3 regions of the Algoriphagus taiwanensis genome follow, and region 3 is predicted to be linked to each of the others. Evidence: riboswitches for the same ligand, from Rfam matches in the RefSeq annotation. Region 3 holds a riboswitch; each other region holds the start of a gene.
What was found. A riboswitch is a leader RNA that binds a small molecule or an ion and turns the genes downstream of it on or off. The one in region 3 is predicted to bind S-adenosylmethionine.

Region 1 (7,477 bases), on a different contig from region 3:
ACACTTGTTTTCGGTAGAAGTCGTCAATGATTTGGTACTTCAGGGAGTACCCTTTCGGGATGCCTACAAGAAAGTAGGCTTGGCTATCGAAGCCGATGACTTTAATCCTGATCAAAGTCAAATCAACCATACCCACGAGGGAAGTATTGGAAACTTGTGTTTGGAGGAAATCCGGGGTCAAATGAAGAATCAAGTGAAATCTTTTGACTTTGAAAAAATCAAAAAAAGCTTGGATAGACTCATCAAAAAATAGGTCTGGACGAGGAAGGCTTGCTTTCAATTAATAAGAAATATTTATTTTTATCATGTCTTATATTTATAAAAAATTAAAAAAGCAGCTATTTCCTCTTATATGACCTCTATTTTTAGGACCAATTTAAAAAGTGATCTAAAAGCCAGTTTAGTAGTCTTTTTAGTGGCATTGCCGCTTTGTTTGGGAATAGCCATAGCCAGTGGTGCCCCCTCTATTTCAGGACTGATTGCCGGAATTATCGGAGGAATAGTAGTTGGGGCAATTTCGGGTTCTGGGGTAAGTGTAAGTGGTCCTGCAGCAGGGCTTACCGTAATCGTTTTGGATTCCATAGCCACTTTGGGTACTTTTGAACTCTTCCTTGCGGCTGTAGTCGTCGCTGGGCTGATACAGATTTTGTTGGGAGTGTTTCGGGCTGGTGTTCTGGGCTATTTTTTCCCGCATTCAGTTATCAAAGGAATGCTAACTGCTATCGGTCTAATTTTGATATTAAAGCAGATTCCTCATGCTTTGGGCTATGACAAGGATACGATGGGAGATGAAGCTTTTCTTCAGGCCGATCAGCACAATACAATCACTGAGATTGGTTATGCTATTCAATACCACAGCCCCGGAGCCATTCCTATTGTTTTGATTGCTCTATTCATTTTGATTTTGTTTGAAAACCCCAAAATCAAAAATCACCGATACTTTGGAATTATTCCTGGCGCCCTTTGGGCAGTGATAATTGGGCTGTTTATCAATGAAACCTATGGAATTTGGAAGCCGGATTGGAAGCTGGATGGCGAGCATTTGGTAAATATTCCGCAGGTAAGCTCTATAGGTGAGTTATCAAGCTTGCTTACTTTTCCGGATTTCGGACTTTTCATGAGGGCGGAATTTTGGATTGTTGCCGTTACCATTGCTGTGGTGGGAAGTATTGAGACTTTACTGAGCATTGATGCTGCGGACAAAATGGATCCTCAGAAGCGAATCACCCCTACCAATAGGGAATTGATCGCACAAGGCGTGGGTAATTCCCTTTCGGGCTTTATCGGAGGCCTTCCGATCACTGCTGTCATTGTGAGGAGCTCAGCCAATATCACCTCTGGAGCGAGGACAAAGCTCTCCGCAATTCTTCACGGCTTTCTTCTTTTGATTTTGGTGTTATCAATTCCCGGAATTTTGAATAAAATCCCGCTAAGCTGCTTGGCTGCCGTGCTATTTGTAGTTGGATACAAGTTGGCTAAGCCCTCAATTTTCGTAGAAGTTTATGAAAAAGGCTGGAATCAGTTTATTCCTTTCATGGTAACGGTTTTGGCTATTCTATTTACCGATTTGTTGGTTGGAATTGGTATTGGGATGGTATTTGGACTTTTTTTCGTGGTAAAGACCAACTTTCAAAGAGCCATCACTATCACCGAACACAACGGCAATTATCTGCTCAAACTTCAAAAGGACGTTTCTTTTCTCAACAAGCCTTTTCTCCTAAAAAAACTAGCAGAAATACCCGAAGGAGGAAAAGTCATCCTGAATGCGCATAAGGCTCAATTTATTGACAATGACATCAAGGAAGTGCTGGATGATTTTATTCAATCCTGTCCTTCCAAAAACATAGAAATTACCATCGAGGGCTATCACTATCATCTTTCCAAATCCCTATGAATCCTTACGAAAAACTTCTTCTTCAAAACAAAGCTTGGTCTGAAGAGAAAATCCAAACAGACAAAGATTTTTTCAAGCGTCTTGCCAATCAGCAAAAACCAAAATTCTTATGGATAGGGTGTTCTGATAGTCGAGTTCCTGCAAATGAGATCACGGGTACTGATCCCGGTGAAGTATTTGTCCATAGGAATATCGCCAATATGGTCGTCCATACTGACTTAAACCTCCTGTCTGTGCTCCAGTATGCAGTGGAAGTCCTAAAGGTGGAGCACGTGATCATTTGCGGGCACTATGGGTGTGGTGGTGTTGAGGCCGCTATTTCCCATCATTCTTATGGATTGATCAATAAGTGGTTGAGAAATATCAAAGAAGTTTACAAGCTTTATCAGGAAGAAATAGAGGCTATTTCTGATCACAAAGCACAAGTCAACCGATTGGTCGAACTGAATGTCATTGAGCAGTGTCAGGATCTGATCAAGACCTCTATAATTCAAAAAGCTTGGAAGGAGAGAAAGGCACCCCATGTGTATGGATGGGCTTATGGTTTGGAAGATGGAAAAGTGAAAGAATTGGTCAAAATCACCCCAGATTTGGAAAATGTACATCCGATCTTCCGCTATTCGGATGACCAATTGAATACGATTTTGTGATTTTTCGTTGATTTAGAGATTAATTTTTGGGATTGTCAAAAAGCCCAGCTTAATTTGTTGCATCCTTTCACTTTTTGTGCGGGGATTTATAAAGAAGAGGCGAGAGACAGGCTCTACGACCCTCTGGCAACCTTCCAAAGTGGAAAGGTGCCCATTCCTGCCGGAGAAGAGGGTCTTCTTCGGAACTATAAATTCCTTGCGGCATGAACAAATACTCCTCCCTCTATTACTTTCGGCTAAGCAGCTTTTCCTTTTTGGAAAGATCCGAATCCCTTTTGGCTTTGCCTTCAGTTCCAATTGGCTTTGGTGTTAATTCATCTGCCAATTCTTTTCCTTGTCTTTTAACCCTTTAATCCTATAAACCATGTCTAGTAACTATCGATTTGAAACCCTTCAGCTTCATGCTGGACAAGCACCTGACCCGACTACCAATTCACGGGCAGTTCCCATCTACCAGACCACTTCGTATACCTTCAACAGTGCGGAACATGGAGCCAACCTCTTTGGCCTAAAGGAATTCGGAAATATTTACACCCGAATCATGAATCCCACTACGGATGTCTTTGAAAAAAGAATCGCAGCCTTGGAAGGCGGTGTGGCTGCTGTCGCTACAAGTTCTGGTCAGGCAGCTCAGTTTTTGGCTTTGAACAATATCCTTCAAGCCGGAGAAAACTTCGTCTCCACCTCTTTTCTTTATGGAGGCACATACAACCAATTCAAAGTCGCCTTTAAGCGAATCGGTATAGAAGCCAGATTTGCCAAAGGTGATTCTCCGGAAGCTTTTGAAAAACTGATCGACGCAAAGACTAAAGCCATCTATCTTGAAACCATAGGAAATCCGGAATTCAACATACCTGATTTTGAAGCTATCGCTGCCCTGGCGAAAAAACATGACATCCCACTGATTGTAGACAATACGTTTGGTGCTGGAGGGTATTTATTCCGACCTATCGAGCATGGAGCGAATATCGTGACCTCGTCTGCTACCAAGTGGATCGGAGGACATGGTACTTCTATCGGCGGAATTATCGTCGATGCCGGCAATTTCAATTGGGGAAATGGAAAGTTCCCTCAATTTTCTGAGCCGTCCGAAGGCTATCATGGCTTGAATTTTTGGGAGGTTTTTGGAGAAAACAATCCATTAGGCCTTCCCAATATTGCTTTTGCTATCCGAGCTCGGGTGGAAGGCTTAAGGGATTTTGGACCAGCCATCAGTCCATTCAATTCCTTCATGCTGCTTCAAGGTATAGAAACTTTGTCTTTACGTGTACAAAGAACCGTGGAGAATGCTTTGGCCATTGCTTCCTGGCTGGAATCTCATCCCCAGGTTTCCAAAGTAAATTACCCCGGACTCCCCTCCTCGCCTTACCACACTTTAGCCAAAAAATATCTTAAAAATGGGTTTGGAGGAGTTTTGAGTTTTGAATTAAAAGGAGACAAGGAGTCCACCTCTTCTTTTATCAATAATCTGGAGCTTATCTCCCACTTGGCCAATGTAGGTGACGCCAAAACACTGATCATCCAGCCTTCAGCCACCACCCATCAGCAGCTTAGCGATGAAGAGCAAATAGCTGCCGGTGTGACGCCTACTTTGCTGAGACTCTCCTTGGGCATTGAGCATATTGAGGATATCAAAGCTGACCTTCAGCAGGCTTTTGACAAATTATAATTAAATATTTCGATGGATCTCCTCCTTACTTCTGAGGATTTGACAATGATTGATTACACCTTCCACAGCGATGAGCCTCTTGTCCTCGAATCCGGACAAGTTATTAGATCATTTGATTTAGCTTATACCACTTATGGCAAACTCAATGAGAATAAATCCAATGTAGTATGGGTTGTCCATGCTTTGACAGGCAACTCTCATGCTGCCGAATGGTGGGAAGGGCTCATCGGAGAGGGCAAATTCTTTGATCCCTCTTCGCATTTTATCATCTGTGTCAATCTTCTTGGAAGTAATTACGGATCCACCAATCCGCTAAGTACAAATCTTGAAACGGGAAATGCCTATTACTACGATTTTCCCCAAGTGACTCCTAGAGACCTAGCTGCCAGTTTGGAAAGGCTGAGAAAGTACCTTCAGTTTGACAAAATCCACACCTTGATCGGAGGCTCACTCGGTGGTCAGGTAGCCCTTGAGTGGGCAGTGGCTTTAGGTGAAAAGCTGGAAAATGTGGTGATTCTAGCTTCCACTGCCAAAACCAGCCCATGGGTGATTGGTTTCAATGAGGCTCAAAGAATGGCCATTGAATCTGATCCCACATGGGGATCTTTGATACCCGAGGCTGGCAAAAAAGGACTTGAGGCAGCTAGGGCAATTGCCATGTTGAGTTACAGGCATCCGGATGATTTGAAGAAAAAACAAACGGATGCTGAGGAAAAATTGAATGGTTTTCGAGCGGCTTCCTATCTCCGGTACCAAGGTCAAAAGTTAGCCAATCGGTTTAATGCCCTCTCCTATTGGATTTTAACCAAGGCGATGGACAGTCAGGATTTGGGAAGAGGTCGAGGAGGTGTCGAGGCAGCACTGCAAAGTATAAAAGCAAGGGTATTGGCCGTTGGGGTCAATACCGACTTGCTTTTTTTACCTGAAGAATCTCAGTTTATTGCTCAAAAATCTCAGAGAGGCCAGTATCAAGAAATCAACTCCACTGCGGGGCATGACGCTTTCTTGATTGAATTTGGGCAATTGAGTGAGATTTTGGCTTCATTTTATAAGCAATCGGAGAAGGCCTGATTTTATTCGGCCTTACTCCACTCCACGGTTCTTCCGATGAAAGAAAAGCCCATGTAACCTTTGACTTCCAGAAGCCCTTTGTTGGTTAATTTCAATTCACAGGAATAGGTATTTCCTGATTTGGGGTCATAGATTTTTCCGTTTTTCCAGGCTCCTCCAGAATATTTCAATCCCTCCAAAATGGTCATTCCAAGGATAGGTCGGCTCTGAAGTTTGCTGTCGGAATTATTGGAATCCACCACAGGCTTTCCATCTCGGATGGGTTCCCTTAGCCAAATAATCTTTCCAAAATAGGCATCTCCCTTTTTTTCAATCTGTACTTTTGCATCCTTTTCGGTATTGTACCAGACTCCCAAAATGGCATTTTCTGTTTGGCCGAGAGCATTTCCAACAAGGAAAACAAAGAGTACCAAAAACAAAGAAGTGAATTGTCGCATTTTCATATTCTTTAAGATTTCATATCGAATAATACGGATACCTTTGGAATTGTTATGATGAAAACGGAAAAAATAACTAACACTTCTGGATTTCAGACCATTCAATTTTTAAAAACCGAGTTGCAATTGCTTAAAGAGAAGGCAATTTGGATAAATGACCATCGTGCAATTTTGATTGCCGATTTGCATTTTGGAAAAGCTGCACACTTTCGAAAGTCAGGAATCCCTATTCCCGAACCTATCCATTTCACCGATTTGGAAGTGATCGAATCGCTCATCCAAAAGTGGAATCCCACCGATCTCTTTTTCTTGGGGGATCTGTTTCACAGTGACTGGAATGGTCAGTGGGAAGTATTGATGCAGTTTATGGTAAATTTTCCAAGGGTTCAATTTCATCTAGTCAAAGGCAATCATGATGTGCTTCCCCTAGCCTTCTATTCCAATACGCCTCTTCAGGTTCATCAAGAGACCTTTAAACTTGGAAATTTGATTTTATCTCATGAACCAATGAGTAAGGTGGAAAAAGAAGGGGTAAATATTTGCGGACATATCCATCCGGGTATTTTGCTTCGGGGAAAAGCACGGCAGCATGTGCGGATACCCTGCTTCCACTTTGATGGTAAAACGCTGATAATGCCTGCTTTCGGCAATTTTACCGGTCTGGCACTGGTCAAACCTGAACTTGGACATGCAGTATGGGGTGTAGTTCAGGAAAAAGTAATCCCTATCCTTTCTGGCACAGCGATTGGTTAAATCCCATCGGCTTTTCTATTTTTGACCTGAATTATCCGCAATGACCTCACCAAGCAAACAAAAAAAGACTTTAGGCTACTTCAAGTTTGGAAGTGTACTTTTCAGCACCACACTTTCCCTTTTCATCGTCGGTCTCTTTGGCGTCATTTTGATTCAGGCCAGGACCCTAAGCCGATTGATCAGAGAAAATATCGAGGTGCAGGTTTTTTTGGACAAAAATCTTTCCTCCGAAGAATTGGGACAGATTCGCTCTGACATTTCAGGGAGGCCTTTTGTCCTGGTCAAAGAAGACTCGCTGAGCATGAAGTTTATCTCCGATGAGGAAGCTGCTGAGATTTTTATCGAAAGTACAGGAGAAGATTTTACCAAATTTCTGGAAGACAACCCTCTCAGAGACAGCTATGTAATCGGGATAGCTGAGGAGTTTCAGACATCCGAACAGCTGGAGGTGATTGCCAAGGAATTGGAAAGCATTCCCGGCGTATTTGAAGTGTCTTACATGACGGATTTGGTCGATTACATTAACAAAAACCTGATCAAAGTGAGTATTGTCATGTCGGCATTTATCGCGATTTTGATAATCACCGTTGCTATGTTGATTAATAATACCATCCGCTTGGCTTTGTTTTCTCAAAGATTCCTCATTCGCTCCATGCAATTGGTTGGGGCCACAAGGGGTTTTATCAGAAAGCCCTTTTTGATACGCGCTTGGGTGTTTGGGATGCTTGCAGGCGCTGTTTCTTCGGGAATTCTATTTGCTTTGATCTCCTACGCCAAATCCAATATCGAAGGCTTTGCCCTTCTCCAAAATGAATACCTGCTCTTTTTGCTTTTTGGGGCATTGATTATCATTGGAGGGATTTTATCCCTTTTCAGCACGCTGCGTGCAGTAAATAAATACTTAAACATGTCCTTGGACGAACTCTACTGATCCTTATGAATAACCAACCGTTTCCTTTCGAAAAGAAAAATTATCGGCTAATGCTAATTGGGTTGGCATTGA
Region 2 (7,477 bases), on a different contig from region 3:
GCTTCAGTTCTCGGCTGAGAACCTGATGGCCTTGATCAATGACATTCTTGATTACAACAAGATAGATTCCGGAAAAGTAGAATTGGAAAAGGCACCTTTTGAAATCCGCAACATGGTGCACCGAATAGTCCACTCGCACAGCTTTTTGGCTAATGATAAGGGCCTGAAGATTTATTGTGAAGTGGATGAGTCTATTCCTCAAGTGATCTATGGCGATGCCTTGAGGCTGGGACAGGTAATGAACAATCTGGTATCCAATGCCATCAAGTTTACTGAAAAAGGCTTTGTGAGAATTCAGATTTCCAGAGAATTTGTTCAGGGAAATTTGACTGAAATCAAGTTTTCCTTTGAAGACACTGGAATAGGCATACCCAAGGAAAAAGTAAAAACGATCTTTGAAGCTTTCACTCAGGCATCTTCAAGTACCAGCCGCAAATATGGAGGTACTGGATTGGGATTGGCTATTGTGAAACGCTTGGTGGAACTTTTCGGAGGGGAAATTGAGGTTCATGCCAGATCCGGAGGGGGAAGTATTTTCGAATTCACTCTTCCGTTTGAGTTTGACGATGAGAAAGCCAAGTCAATGGAAAAGACGCTGATTCAAAATCAACGATCTCTCCATAATGCATCAATTTTGGTGGCAGAGGACAACTCAGTGAATCAGATTTTAATTAGAAAATTCCTTACCAAGTGGAATACAGGAAGCTGGGTCATTGCGTCGGATGGAAAAGAAGCTCTGGAAGCCTATGAAAAGGGAGATTTTGATCTGGTATTGCTGGATCTGCAGATGCCCGAATTGGATGGCTTTGAAGTAGCAAATACCATCAGGGGACTGAATGACGAAAGGAAGTCAAAGGTTCCGATTTTGGCTTTGACTGCAGCCTCCATCAACGAAATTAAAGATGAACTGGCTGCTGCGGGTTTTAATGATTTTATCCCCAAGCCATTTTCCCCGGAGGGGCTTTATGATAAAATTTTCAAGTATCTGAATACAAAAGAAAGTATTGAATGATGGGTTTAGCATTAATTTTGCCTTTCAGCAGGCTGATTTAAATCTTGACCTTCCTGTTTCATGTCTACCTACCTTAGGTTTTTTCTTACTTTTCTGTTGATTGGTTTTTCTGGGACCTTATTTTCCCAGCAATTGATCAATAAGCGGCCTACATTTTATGCATACACGGGGTTTTCCGGCGCAAATCTTACCCAATTCAATCAAATGCTAAAAGACAGGGGGCTGTCTTCTCTGAGAAACAGATATTCCAGCTTGGGACTTGGCTATCAGGCTCGAATCAATGATTTCGTCCTGGGGTTTGATCTAGGCCAACACACCGGAAAAGCAAGTCAGCTTGATGATATGGAAATCCGATATCGGACGACGAGGGCACTTTTCAATGTGGGGTATTCAATGACCGAGGAGGGTAGATTTCAATTGATTCATTATTTGGGTTTAGGATTCGGATTCATGAATTTTCAAATGCTCCCCGCAGAATTGGACCGAAACCTTGAGCTTTTCCTCCAAGAACCTCAGCAAGGCTTTATTTTGAGGAAAAACAACATTCATGAAGGCACTTCTCAGTTTGGAAATTTCTTGACAGAGATAGGTTTTCAATTAAGTTATGATTTTCCTATTCCCGGAAGAAAAGAAGCCCTGCAAGTCATGGCTAGAGGAGGATATTCTTTTAGTCCATTTGAAAATTCCTGGAATATGAATGGCATTGCATTCGACAATGCTCAATCCGGTGCTTTTATCCGTGTTGGAGCGGGGATTTCCCTTCCTGATCGAAATTTCTTTTACAAGGATGCCTCTATTGGTATTTCTCTGGTGAGGGGAATTCATTTTACCCGTCCTGATGAATTGAATACCTATCTTGAATCGTTTGACTATCAGCCTTTAGAAGGAAAGCCTTCTAATTGGGGCTTGCGGATTTTGGGAGAAACAGAGGGTCTTCTTTATGGAGTTGATGTCTTTAATCTGGCGATGAGTGGACAAGCAAGCAATTTCCAAGATCACATCTTGAACAGTTTGCGCGTCTATGCAAACGGAGGCTTGAAGCTTATCCAGTACGGCAATTTTGCATTCGGATTTTTGGGAGGTTTAGGCTATGGGAATCTACGGTATACGCTTAGTGAAGTGAATAAGCCGGACTTTCCTGAGCTTTTCGAACAGCGGTATTTTGATGGATACTTGAGGAGTTCGGGAGTAATGGTCAAACCCGAGGCGTTTTTTGAATACGGCCTTCCAATGACCAAGCGTAAACTTTTTGATCTGGTATTTACTGCGTCGGCAGGATATGAATTGGCTTTTCCAGGCTACCAGTTAGGTGAGATTTCTATGAATAAATATATGTCTGGCAGCTATTTGCTTTTTGGAATTGGGGTAAGGCCTTGATTAAAAAGTAAACGAGGATCTACTTTTATCTAAGTTTTACTTCCTTCAGTTGATTGTATTTCATTTTTTGCTGTTATTTTTGTCCAGCTTATCGAGAAAGACCGAGGGAAGGGCCCTACGACGTCTTAGCAACCTGATAACAAGGTGCTAACTCCCATTCCGGATATGCCGGAAGAAGATGAGCGGAAAAGAATACCTCTCCGTACTTTTCTCCGTGTTTTGCTCGATTAGCTTTTTGATTTGAAGAAAATATCACCATGCAAAACCGAACCGAAGCCCTTTTACAAGCAATAGAAAAGCGAATCCTAATTCTGGACGGTGCTATGGGCACGATGATTCAGCGCTACAAGCTGGATGAAAATGACTTTAGAACTCCTGAACTGTCAAATCATCCTAAGCCATTGAAAGGGAATAATGATCTCCTTTCTCTGAGCAGACCGGATATTATTAAAGCTATACATGCTGAATATTTAGAAGCTGGGGCAGATGTCATCGAAACCAATACTTTCTCCGGAACTACCATTGCGCAGGAAGATTATGCACTTCCTCATTTGGCCTATACGATCAATTATGAATCAGCCAAAATCGCAAGAGAAGTAGCAGATGAATTTACAGCCAAAGACCCTTCCAAGCCCCGATTTGTAGCCGGTGCAATGGGACCTACCAACAGAACTGCCTCTATTTCACCGGATGTCAATGATCCTGGCTATCGGGCGATTACCTTTGACCAATTGGCTGAAGCCTATGCAGAGCAAGTGAGAGGTCTTCTTGATGGTGGGGCGGATATCATCTTGATCGAGACTATTTTTGATACACTCAATGCCAAGGCTGCTCTCTATGCGGTGCAAGAGGTATACGAGGAAAGAAATATTCCTTTGGATCCCCGAGAAGGAGGCATTCCGATTATGATTTCCGGAACCATTACCGATGCTTCTGGTCGGACGCTCTCCGGTCAGACTACAGAGGCATTTTTGATTTCTGTTTCCCACGTTCCCTTGCTTTCTGTAGGTTTGAATTGTGCCTTGGGAGCAAAGGAATTGAGACCTTATTTGAAAGTGCTTTCCCAAAAAGCCCCTTTCTACGTTTCAGCCTATCCCAATGCAGGACTACCTAATGAGTTTGGAGCCTATGATCAGGGCGCCAATGAAATGGCGGATCAAGTCAGAGAGTTTTTGAAGGAGGGAATGCTGAATATTTTGGGAGGCTGCTGTGGTACTACTCCGGATCATATCCGAGCACTGGCCAAAATGGCTTCGGAATTTCAGCCAAGAAAAATTGAAGAAGAACTTGAGGAGGAGGAAAGCAATGCCTAAGCAGAACTACATGAAATTGTCGGGTTTGGAGCCTTTGGTTTTTACCCCGAATATCAACTTTGTCAATATCGGAGAGCGGACCAATGTCACCGGTTCCAAAAAGTTTGCCCGACTCATCCTGAATGGGAAATACGATGAAGGCCTGGACATAGCTCTCGATCAGGTAAGAGGTGGTGCCCAGGTCTTGGACGTGTGCATGGATGAGGGAATGCTAGATGGAGAGTATGCCATGACCCGATTTCTGAATCTGATTGCTTCCGAACCGGAAATCAGCCGCATTCCCATTATGATTGACAGCTCCAAGTGGAGCATTATTCTAGCAGGCTTGAAGTGTGTGCAGGGCAAAGGAATCGTCAATTCGATTTCTCTGAAAAATGGAGAAGAGGAATATATTCAGCAAGCCAAAACCATCAAGAAGTTTGGGGCGGCGGTGGTGGTTATGGCTTTTGACGAGAAAGGTCAGGCAGATACTTACGAAAGAAGAATTCAAATCTGCGAACGAAGCTATCGAATTCTGGTAGATCAAGTACACTTTAATCCTCAGGACATCATTTTTGATCCGAATATCTTTCCGGTTGCTACAGGGATGGAAGAGCATCGACGCAATGCCCTGGATTTCTTTTTGGCGACCCAATGGATCAAAGAAAACCTTCCCGGCGCCAAAGTGAGTGGGGGCGTTTCCAACGTGTCCTTCTCATTTCGTGGAAATGACCGAGTGAGAGAAGCCATGCACGCTGCTTTTCTCTACCATGCCATTCATCATGGGATGGATATGGGAATTGTCAACCCGACCATGCTGGAAGTATATGACGACATTCCCAAGGATCTCCTTGAAAGGGTAGAGGATGTACTTTTTGACCGAAGGTCAGATGCAACTGAGCGATTGCTTGACTTTGCGGAAACGGTGAAGGCTGCTGATAAAAAAGAAGTTGTAAACGAGGCATGGAGGTCGGATCCGGTAGCCAAGAGGATTGAGCATGCTTTGGTCAAGGGGATTTTGGACTACATCATCGAAGATACGGAAGCTGCAAGACTGGAATTGGTCAATCCGCTCAAAGTCATTGAAGGACCTTTGATGGACGGGATGAATGTGGTCGGGGATCTTTTTGGAGAAGGGAAAATGTTTCTTCCCCAAGTGGTCAAGTCCGCCCGTGTAATGAAAAAAGCGGTGGCTTACCTAGAGCCCTTTATGCCTTTGCCTGAAGAGGGTCAGGAAGCCTCTTCCTTGAAGAAAATCCTTTTGGCAACTGTAAAAGGAGATGTTCACGATATTGGTAAAAATATTGTGGGTGTAGTCCTGGCCTGCAATAGCTACCAAATCATCGATCTAGGCGTAATGGTGGATGCTCAAAAAATCATCGATGAAGCCATCAAAAACAAGGTGGATATCATTGGATTGAGTGGGTTGATTACTCCATCTCTTGATGAGATGGTTAATGTGGCTTCAGAAATGGAGCGTCAAGGCTTGCAGATTCCACTTCTCATCGGAGGGGCGACCACATCCAGAATCCACACGGCAGTCAAAATCGACCCGGTTTACTCAGGCACGGTGGTTCATGTAACCGATGCAAGTAAATCTGTGCCTATCGCAGGTGAGGCAATTTCTGAAGAGACCCGTGAGGCTTATCGTCTCCAAATCAAAGAGACTTACCGTCAGCTAAGAGAAGAACACGAAGCCAAACAGTCCATCAAACAAATGGTTAGCTACGAAGAGGCCAAAACCAATCCCGTGGCGATAGATTGGACTTCTTTTGAGCCGGTAAGGCCAAAGGTGTTAGGAAAAACGATTTTGGAGGAGTTGGATTTGAGTGTGCTGAGAAAATATATCGATTGGACTCCTTTCTTCAGTACTTGGATGCTGAGTGGGAAATATCCCAAGATTTTGGAAGACCCAATAGTGGGAACAGAAGCCCAAAAGCTCTTTCAAGATGCCCAAGTTATGCTGGACAGGATCATTAAAGAAAAGTGGCTGCATGCCAAGGCGGTTTTCGGGCTTTATCCTGTGGAGCGGAAAGGAGATGATGCAGTAGTCTTCGAACCAAACGATGCCAATTTGATGCTGGGTCAATTCCACTTTTTGCGTCAGCAAGGCAAAAAAGGAAAAGGCGTGCCGAATCGTTCTCTTGCAGACTATTTACATCCGGACCAGCCAGATTATTTGGGTTGCTTTGCAGTCACTGCCGGTTTGGGAATGGAAGCCAAATTGGCTGAATTCCAAGCAGCAGGGGATGATTACAACGATATTCTCTTCAAAGCATTGGCTGACCGATTGGCGGAAGCTGCTGCCGAATACGTCCACGAGCTGGTCAGAAAAGACTATTGGGGCTATTCCCAAGAAGAGGCTTTGGATAACGACTCTCTAATTCGTGAAGAATATCCTGGAATCCGCCCAGCACCGGGTTACCCTGCCTGTCCTGAGCATTCGGAGAAGGAAACTATCGCCCGGCTTTTGGATTTGGAAAAATCTGTGGGAATCACCCTGACCTCCAGCTACGCCATGTATCCTACGAGTTCGGTATCCGGATTTTATTTTGGCCATCCCGAATCCAAATACTTTGGCCTAGGAAAAATCGCCGAAGACCAAGTTGCAAGTTATGCCATGCGAAAGGGGATTTCCCTAGAGCAGGCCGAGCGACTTCTATCACCCAATTTGGCTTACACGCCCTCTACTTTACTTGCGAATCAAACCTTATGAAGATCACCGAGCATCTAAAAAACGCAAAGTCAACGCTGTTTTCTTTTGAAATTCTCCCTCCTCTGAAAGGGCAAAGCTTGAAGGAACTATTGGAAGGAATCGAACCCTTGATGGAGTTCAAGCCCCCCTTTGTAGATGTGACTTATCACCGGGAAGAGTTTATTTATAAAAAGCATCCGAATGGACTTCTGGAGAAAGTCAGCACCAAAAAGCGGCCCGGAACAGTAGGGATTTGCGCAGCAATTATGAACAGATTTCAGGTTGATGCAGTGCCTCACCTCCTTTGCGGTGGATTTACCAAAGAAGAAACAGAAAATGCGCTGATTGATTTGAATTTCATCGGAGTGGAAAATGTATTGGCACTCAGAGGAGATGCTCCTAAAGGGGAGAAATTTGCCCCGGAACGAGAAGGGCATAGTTTTGCCAGCGAGTTGGTGGAGCAGATTGTACGGATGAATCAGGGAAAATACCTGCATGAGGAGACGGAGAACAATTTCCATACGGACTTTTGCATTGGGGTGGCGGGCTATCCTGAGAAGCATTTCGAGGCTCCAAGCCTCAGGTTTGACCTCAAGCAATTGAAGGAAAAAGTGGACAAAGGCGCAGAGTATATCGTGACTCAGATGTTTTTTGACAATAAGAAATACTTTGATTTTGTTGACAAAGTGAGGGCAGCGGGGATTGAAGTGCCAATCATCCCGGGTATCAAACCCATCACTACTTTGGGTCAGATTACCATGCTGCCAAGAACCTTTTTCCTTGATCTTCCTGATGATTTGATGGATGAATTGGAAAAGTGTAAAACCAATGGGGAGGTGAAAGAAGTGGGCATTGAGTGGGCGATTCAGCAATCCCGAGAGTTGATCGATGCAGGAGTTCCCAGCCTTCATTTCTATACCATGAGTAAGGCGGACGCTACCTATAAGATTGCCAAGGAGGTGTTTTAAACCTTTGAGGTCTTTTTGACCTCGAAGGTTTCTTTTTTTTTCGATAGCTACCACTGACCATTCCTCCAATATTTAAGCTCAATTTCTTTGTTCTGCCTATCTTCGGGCATGATTAAACTAATCGAATGTCCCC
Region 3 (7,477 bases):
TTTGTATTCAGGCCTATGGGTATTCCATCAATTTTTACAGAAGTAAATTCTGACCCGGTACTAGTTCCACCTGTCCATTCTTGAGAGGCTAAATGATACCATGTGAAATCAGGGTGTAGGACTTCAAGTTCTGTTTTGTTATTAAACCTAAATTTAAGCCCACTAAACTTACTAGGCTTTGCCGATTCCAACTCAATGAATTTACCAGGAGATTCTGCAGAGTGGCCCACCCATTCCACAGCTAAACCTCCACTTGTCCTGGCCTTCATGTTATTTGGATCCTTTGATACCCAATCGCCTTCAAAGCGATACGTACAAAATCCCGTGATATCCCTACCATCATGAACGCCTCCGCCATTACAATAACCCTGAGAAGGCATAGAAAATACGGCTCCCGGCCTCACAAAACCCAACTTTTGCTCCATTAGCCTTTTTATTCTAAACTGGTCAAAATTGGAAAACCTCTTCAGTCCATATTGCTTACTTAGTGGAGAACCATCCAAAAAAATAGAACCATTAGGGGACCCGTATTGCACGACCGAATGAGAATAGGTGCTAGGTAAAAATTGCCAATCAAAATCAATATCAACTCGACCCTCTGAAGGAAGGTGGAAAAAAGACGTGTTTCCGCCAAATGTTCGCGAAAAACTCAATGGTTTATTATCTCCCCTCCCATGACGGTCTCCGATAAACGAATCTGAAAACATTAAATGAATGGCAGGCCTTTCGCCCTCTCCTGACCAAGTAAAATGTAAAGCAGAATCCGAGACAACTTCTATTTTAGGAAATCCAAGCACAGCATAAATCTTTCCCGATTCAGCAAAAAGAGCATCTCCTCTGTTTGATGCTCTTGACCAAGTTTCAAAAGCCATTCTATTGTCAAAAAAGAAGATTCCGTCCTGATTGATGACCCTTTTTGGATTTAAAAAATCACCTCCGTTGTATTCAAAATCAACAATTAAATTTTTTCCGTTTTCAACCTCGATCACCCGAGAATAAATCGAGGATAAAGAACCTGGAAGATAATTAATCCCTTCTTCTGGAAATTCTATACTGCACTTGTGAACCCTAGAAGGCTCCAACCATTTTCCCACAAAGTCCGAAGTAAATACATTTTCAGCACCTTGATAGGTCACCCGAGACCTTCCTGATCCAATTGGCTCATACGTTAAATCTCCAAAAAACATCTTGTGAAAACTATCACCTCCGTATTGTTCTAGAGAATTAGAATTGGCAGGCAAAGGGACTTTAGGCGAAATTTCAGCCGATGGAGTGACAATACGCTCTTCTTTCTGTCCAATCAAGGTCGCTGCTGTAAGAGGCAGGACATCTTCCTTGGATAAATCCGAATCCTTGGAGTCTGAATTTGACTTGTCGTTTTTCTTTACAAACTCCTCCCCATTTATCAATAGACTTTTTATTTGAATGGGAGAAGAATCATCTGATTCTATCTTAATTGAAATGTTTAAATTTGGCTCTTTCATAAAAAATCAGTTAAAAATCTCTTAATCAAAAGTAATTAAAAATCAACAAGCTGAAATCCAACAGCTTCTTTTATTTGGCCAATGAAACCATTTTTTGATTTTCTCTCCAGCCTTCTCCCCCTTCCTTCAAAAATCATTACTTTTGTCTACCAATCAACTCCTCCACCAACCCGAATTCTCCTATGTCAGAGGTAAAAATATTTGCCGGATCAAGCAGCGAAAAACTAGCAGAAAAAATTGCCAAGAGTTACGGAAAAAAGCTGGGTGACCTCACCCTCTCCAAGTTTAGCGATGGTGAAATGTCACCGAGTTTTGACGAATCGATCCGTGGCTGTACCGTATTCATTATCCAAAGTACCAATGCTCCCAGCGACAATATTCTTGAGCTTTGCCTCATGATTGATGCTGCCAAAAGAGCCAGCGCATACAAGGTCTGTGCAGTTATCCCCTACTTTGGATACGCCCGTCAGGATAGAAAGGACCGCCCGAGAGTTTCCATTGCTGCAAAATTAATTGCCAATATGCTCACCTCTGCCGGCGCAGACCGAATCATGACTTGCGACCTTCACGCTGGACAAATTCAGGGATTTTTTGACATACCATTGGATCATTTGAATGGATCAGCTATATTTGCGCCCTATTTGAGCACGCTTAGGCTCAATGATATGATTTTTGCAGCCCCTGATGTAGGAGGCGTGGCAAGAGCCCGATCATATGCCAAGCACTTTGAAGTAGAAATGGTCGTCTGTGATAAGCACAGAAAAAGAGCCAACGAGATCGCCTCCATGCAGGTGATCGGGGATGTGGAAGGAAAAGACGTAATTCTTGTCGATGATTTGGTTGATACCGCAGGCACGCTCTGCAAAGCTGCCCAAATCATCAAGGAAAAAGGAGCCAATTCGGTAAGAGCCATCGTAACACATGGAGTACTTTCAGGAAAGGCTCATGAAAACATCGAAAATTCCGTTTTGGAGGAATTGGTCATCACCGACACCATTGCACTAAAGCGACCTTCTCCTAAAATCCGGGTTCTAACTGTAGCCGAACTGTTTGGAAAAGCCATCCACGCAGTCACAGGACATACTTCAATCAGCTCTCTATTTATCTGAGAAACCAATTTTAAATACAAATACATATGAAAACACTAGAGATTATAGGGTTTAAAAGAGCAAATCTCGACAGTGCCTCTTTGAATGAGATCAGAGATACCGGCAGTGTACCCTGCGTGGTTTACGGCCCAGGTATTCCTGAGCAAATTCACTTTCATGCCCCTGCTATCCTTTTCAGGGACTTGATCTACACTCCAGACGTTCACCTAGTAGAATTGAACATAGAAGGAACAATCGTGAAGGCGGTTTTGAAAGAAGCTCAATTCCATCCAGTAAGTGAAGTATTGCTTCATGCTGACTTCATGGCTTTCACCAACGACAAGCCAATCAAATTTGAGATTCCTGTAAAAATCACCGGTAGCTCTCCAGGTATTGCAAAAGGTGGTAAACTGGAATTCAAAACCAGAAAATTGAAAGTAAAAGGATTGGCTCAAAACCTTCCTGATTTTATCGAGGCCGATATCTCCAGCTTGGACTTGGGTAAATCTTTCAAAGTAGGTGAATTGACTCCTGAAGGATACGAAATCCTAACCTCTCCAAATGTCTCCATCGTGACTATCGGTATTCCGAGAGCACTCAGAGGCAAAAAGGCAGAGTAATTCTGACTTGGCATTCATTCAAATCCTGCTCTTTACCGGGCAGGATTTTTTATTTTTGATCCTTTAAAGCCTAACTCCAGGCTTAAAAATTCATTCAATCTGATTGTGAAAAAGCTGTCCTGGAGTTCCTGACAGCGACAATATAAAAGAGCATGAAGTACTTAATCATTGGTTTGGGTAACATAGGTCCTGAGTACGAGCTGACCAGACACAATATCGGATTCCTTACCCTTGACCGCTTGGCAGATAAAGAAGGAGCGACATGGAAAAGTGACAGACTTGCCTTCAAAACCGAGATCAAACATAAAGGTCGAACACTACACCTGATCAAGCCCACCACTTACATGAATCTAAGTGGAAAAGCAGTCAATTACTGGATGAAAGAATTGAATGTAACCAAGGAAAACATCTTGGTACTGGTAGATGATGTGGCGATTCCCTTTGGAAAACTTCGGATGAGAGGAAAAGGAAGCTCAGCAGGACACAATGGGTTAAAGAATATAGAAGCCCTCCTAGGGGGTCAGGACTATCCTCGCCTTCGTATGGGAATCGGTGACGATTTCCCCAAAGGAAGACAAGTTGAGTATGTTTTGGGACGATTTACACCGAAGGAGTTTGAAGAGCTACCTGAAATGATGGACCGGGCTATTTCCATGATTCAGAGATTTTGCACGGTAGGTATCGCCCAAACCATGACCCAATTCAATGACTGATTGCATGGGAGATTTGGAAATCCCCATTTCTCCCTTTTTCTTTGCATCACTTCAGGTGACTGATTTATAAAGAAGAGGCGAGAGACTAGGCTCATTGACCCTCTGGCAACCATCTTCAGCCAAGGAGAAAGGTGCCAAGTCCTACCCTCAGCGGGAACTATAAATTGGCGGAATATTCTACCCCTCTTTCTGGTTCAGGTTCTGCTCAGGGAAATTCTTTTTTCATCCCTGAAGCTCATCTCTATCAATGCACAATGCCATGAGCCATTTTGAAACAGATTCCATTCGAATCCAAAGCCGAACCAACGAAAAGGAACACTCCTCGCCTATTTTCCTGACTTCCAGCTTCACCTTTGACTCAGCTGAAGAGGCTCGGGCCATGTTTGCCGACGAAATTCAGGGGAATATCTACTCTCGCTATGCCAATCCGAATTCCGCAGACTTGATCGAAAAAGTATGCGCTGCCGAAGGTACGGAAGATGGAATCGCCACTGCTTCAGGGATGGCCGCCATGTTTGGAAGTATCGCTTCTTTATTGCAGCAAGGCGACCATATTTTGGCTTCCCGTTCGCTGTTTGGTTCCACCCATCAATTGCTGACGCGAGTATTTCCAAAATGGGGAATCACCTCCACCTACGGAGATATTTCCGATTATCAAAACTGGGGAAAGCTGGTCCAGCCCAATACTAAAATGCTTTTTATCGAAACTCCGTCCAATCCGGGCTTGGAAATCATCGATCTGGAATGGGCAGGAAAGTTTGCTCAAGCTCACGGGCTGATTTTGGTGGTGGACAATTGTTTCGCTACCCCCTACCTTCAGCAGCCCGCCAAATGGGGAGCACATATCGTTACCCATAGTGCAACCAAATACATTGACGGACAAGGCAGAGTTTTGGGAGGTTTGATTTTGGGAAAAAGAGAGCTCATCAAAGAAGTGCAGTTTTTCACCCGACATACGGGCCCCTCTATTTCCCCATTCAATGCCTGGATCTTAGCCAAAAGCATGGAAACCTTAGCCGTGAGAATGGACCGTCATTGTGAAAATGCTCTTAGAATCGCTAAATATTTTGAGGGAAGCAGTCAATTGGAAGCTGTCAAATATCCATTCCTTCCTTCTCATCCTCAGCATGATCTGGCTAAAAAACAAATGAAGGCAGGGGGAGGAATAATCACCCTTTCCCTGAAAGGCGGGGTAAGTCGGGCCCAAAGATTCATCGATCAGCTCCAAATGATCTCTGTCACTGCCAACCTGGGAGACAGCCGTAGCATCATCACCCATCCTGCTTCCACTACTCACAGCAAACTTTCCGCAGAGGAGCGTGCCAAAGTGGGAATTTCAGATGGCTTGATCCGACTTTCGGTAGGATTGGAACATTCTGACGACATCATCCTAGACGTAGAGCGCGCTCTGGAAAGATCCAAATAAGGAGTTTGACAGATCAAAAGCCGGCTGGACATCTGCTCAGCCGGCTTTCTATTTTCAACTTTTCCACTGGAGGGGATGCTTTTCCCTGATTTTTCTTTAATTTTTTGGATTCACTTTTTCCACCATTGGAAAAAAACAGACTCCAACCTTTGAACCCAAGATGCTCACACTCCTGATTATTCTGGTCGCCCTGACCCTGATTTTAGTCGCTATCATCAAGTTTGACATTCATCCATTTTTAGCTCTGTTTGTAGGAGCAATCATTTATGGATTAATGATGGGGATGGAACCCGAATTGATCATCAAGTCGATTTCAGATGGGTTTGGAGGTGTGCTGGGAAGCGTGGGATTGCTGATCTTATTGGGGGTGATTTTGGGTACTTTTTTGGAAAAAACAGGAGGAGCCATGGTCATTGCCGAGAAAGTACTTCGCTGGGTTGGTGAAAAATCCGTCAATCTATCCCTGATGCTTAGCAGTTGGATTCTTTCTATTCCGGTATTTGGTGACAGCACCATCATTATGATGAACCCCATTGCCAAATCTCTTTCGGCGAAAAGCACCCTCTCCTATGCTGCCACTATTGTGGCTGTTTCCCTAGGAGCTATGGCCAGCCACTCTTTGGTACCCCCTACTCCCGGCCCCATAGCTACGGCGGGAATTTTGGGAGCTGATTTGGGGCAGGTCATATTCTACGGCGGGTTAGTTTCCTTGATTACCCTTATCCCTTTGCTCTTCTTCGTCCAGAAGTGGGTATCAAAAATCCCTCTGAGACCTGTGATTGTAGCCAATGAGAAAACCATAGCCAAGTCTGACCGACCCAGTTTCTTCTCTTCCTTATTGCCTGTACTTATCCCTTTGACGTTGATTATTCTTGCCTCTATCGCCAATTATCCTTCCAAACCGATGGGAGAAGGCGCAGTGATTAAGGCTATTCAATTTTTGGGAACTCCGGTAATTGCCCTGCTTATTGGCGCCGTTTTATCCTTTACCCTTCCAAAAAAATTTGACCGGAAGCTTCTTTCTGCCTCAGGATGGGTGGGAGAAGCAATTTTACTCTCGGCACCCGTGATTTTAATTACCGGGGCCGGGGCAGTATTCGGGAAAATGCTTCAGAATTCTGGAGTAGGTGATTTGGTCACCTCGACGATGAGTGATGCCAATTGGGGCATATTCCTTCCTTTCCTGATTGCATTCGGATTGAAAACGGCCCAAGGCTCCACTACCGTGGCCATGATTACCACAGCATCTATTGTCGCTCCGATTTTAGGACCTCTTGGATTGGACAGTGAAACCATGAAAGTATTCACCTGCGTGGCAATTGGCGCCGGGGCTTTGGGAATTTCTCATGCCAATGACAGCGGTTTTTGGGTAGTCACACAGCTTTCTGGGATGACTACCAAACAGGGAAACCTATCTCACAGCTTGGGAACCTTCATTGCTGGTGTCACGGCTATCATCACGGTTTACCTTCTCACTTTGATTGTTGGGTAGAAAAATCTGGAATTACCTCGCAGTCCAGCCTCCGTCTACTGTGACCATCGACCCAACCATATAGGTAGCAGCATCGGATGCCAGAAAAATCGCTGCTCCCTGAATCTCCTGTAGCTTTCCCCATCGACCAAGTGCTGTTGCTCCTACGACAAATTTCTTTCCTTCCTCTGTATCGGCAATCGGCAAATTCATTTCTGTAAGGAATGGCCCCGGGCAAATCGCATTCACGGTAATATTCCAAGGAGCCAGCTCCAATCCCAAACCACGGGTCATCTGAACCACCGCACCCTTACTCGCCGTGTAGGGAGTTCGATTAGCTAAACCAACCAGCCCTAAAGTGCTCGCCAGGTTGATTATGGAACCCTTTCCTTGTTTCTTCATCTGAGGAATCACCGCCTTGCAAGCCAGCCAAGTTCCCGTCACGTTGACATTCATCACCTGATCAAACTCTGACTGACTCAGCTCATCTATAGAACCTCTGATGTTTATACCCGCGGAATTGACCAGAATATCGATTTTTCCAAAAGACTCCATGGCAAAGGCTGCCATTGCTTCCATCCCTTTCCGGTCAGTCACATCTGCTGCAAAAGTCAGGGCTTTTACCCCGTACTTTTCACTAATCTCTGCTGCCGCTTCTTGACCGTCCTTGGCATT

Region 1: linked by a shared signal. The riboswitch ahead of AAA938_RS05650 (O-acetylhomoserine aminocarboxypropyltransferase/cysteine synthase family protein) and the one ahead of AAA938_RS19225 (trans-sulfuration enzyme family protein) in region 3 are both predicted to bind S-adenosylmethionine.
Region 2: linked by a shared signal. The riboswitch ahead of AAA938_RS04980 (homocysteine S-methyltransferase family protein) and the one ahead of AAA938_RS19225 (trans-sulfuration enzyme family protein) in region 3 are both predicted to bind S-adenosylmethionine.

What each region holds. Positions count from the first base shown of each region.
Region 1 covers NZ_BTPE01000003.1:299,761-307,237, reverse strand. The annotation lists gene argH (argininosuccinate lyase) at 1-253, shown strand, start outside; gene AAA938_RS05660 (SulP family inorganic anion transporter) at 353-1,894, shown strand; gene AAA938_RS05655 (carbonic anhydrase) at 1,891-2,544, shown strand; SAM riboswitch class I at 2,628-2,738, shown strand; gene AAA938_RS05650 (O-acetylhomoserine aminocarboxypropyltransferase/cysteine synthase family protein) at 2,909-4,213, shown strand; gene AAA938_RS05645 (homoserine O-acetyltransferase family protein) at 4,226-5,284, shown strand; gene AAA938_RS05640 (DUF2147 domain-containing protein) at 5,287-5,727, opposite strand; gene pdeM (ligase-associated DNA damage response endonuclease PdeM) at 5,776-6,474, shown strand; gene AAA938_RS05630 (cell division protein FtsX) at 6,515-7,405, shown strand; gene AAA938_RS05625 (DUF3098 domain-containing protein) at 7,411-7,477, shown strand, end outside.
Region 2 covers NZ_BTPE01000003.1:156,553-164,029, forward strand. The annotation lists gene AAA938_RS04970 (PAS domain S-box protein) at 1-1,012, shown strand, start outside; gene AAA938_RS04975 (hypothetical protein) at 1,073-2,389, shown strand; SAM riboswitch class I at 2,475-2,574, shown strand; gene AAA938_RS04980 (homocysteine S-methyltransferase family protein) at 2,647-3,702, shown strand; gene metH (methionine synthase) at 3,695-6,397, shown strand; gene metF (methylenetetrahydrofolate reductase [NAD(P)H]) at 6,394-7,344, shown strand; gene AAA938_RS04995 (hydroxymethylglutaryl-CoA lyase) at 7,453-7,477, shown strand, end outside.
Region 3 covers NZ_BTPE01000021.1:40,534-48,010, reverse strand. The annotation lists gene AAA938_RS19245 (hypothetical protein) at 1-1,304, opposite strand, end outside; gene AAA938_RS19240 (ribose-phosphate pyrophosphokinase) at 1,667-2,593, shown strand; gene AAA938_RS19235 (50S ribosomal protein L25/general stress protein Ctc) at 2,620-3,192, shown strand; gene pth (aminoacyl-tRNA hydrolase) at 3,345-3,905, shown strand; SAM riboswitch class I at 3,967-4,071, shown strand; gene AAA938_RS19225 (trans-sulfuration enzyme family protein) at 4,165-5,331, shown strand; gene AAA938_RS19220 (GntP family permease) at 5,492-6,823, shown strand; gene AAA938_RS19215 (SDR family NAD(P)-dependent oxidoreductase) at 6,836-7,477, opposite strand, start outside.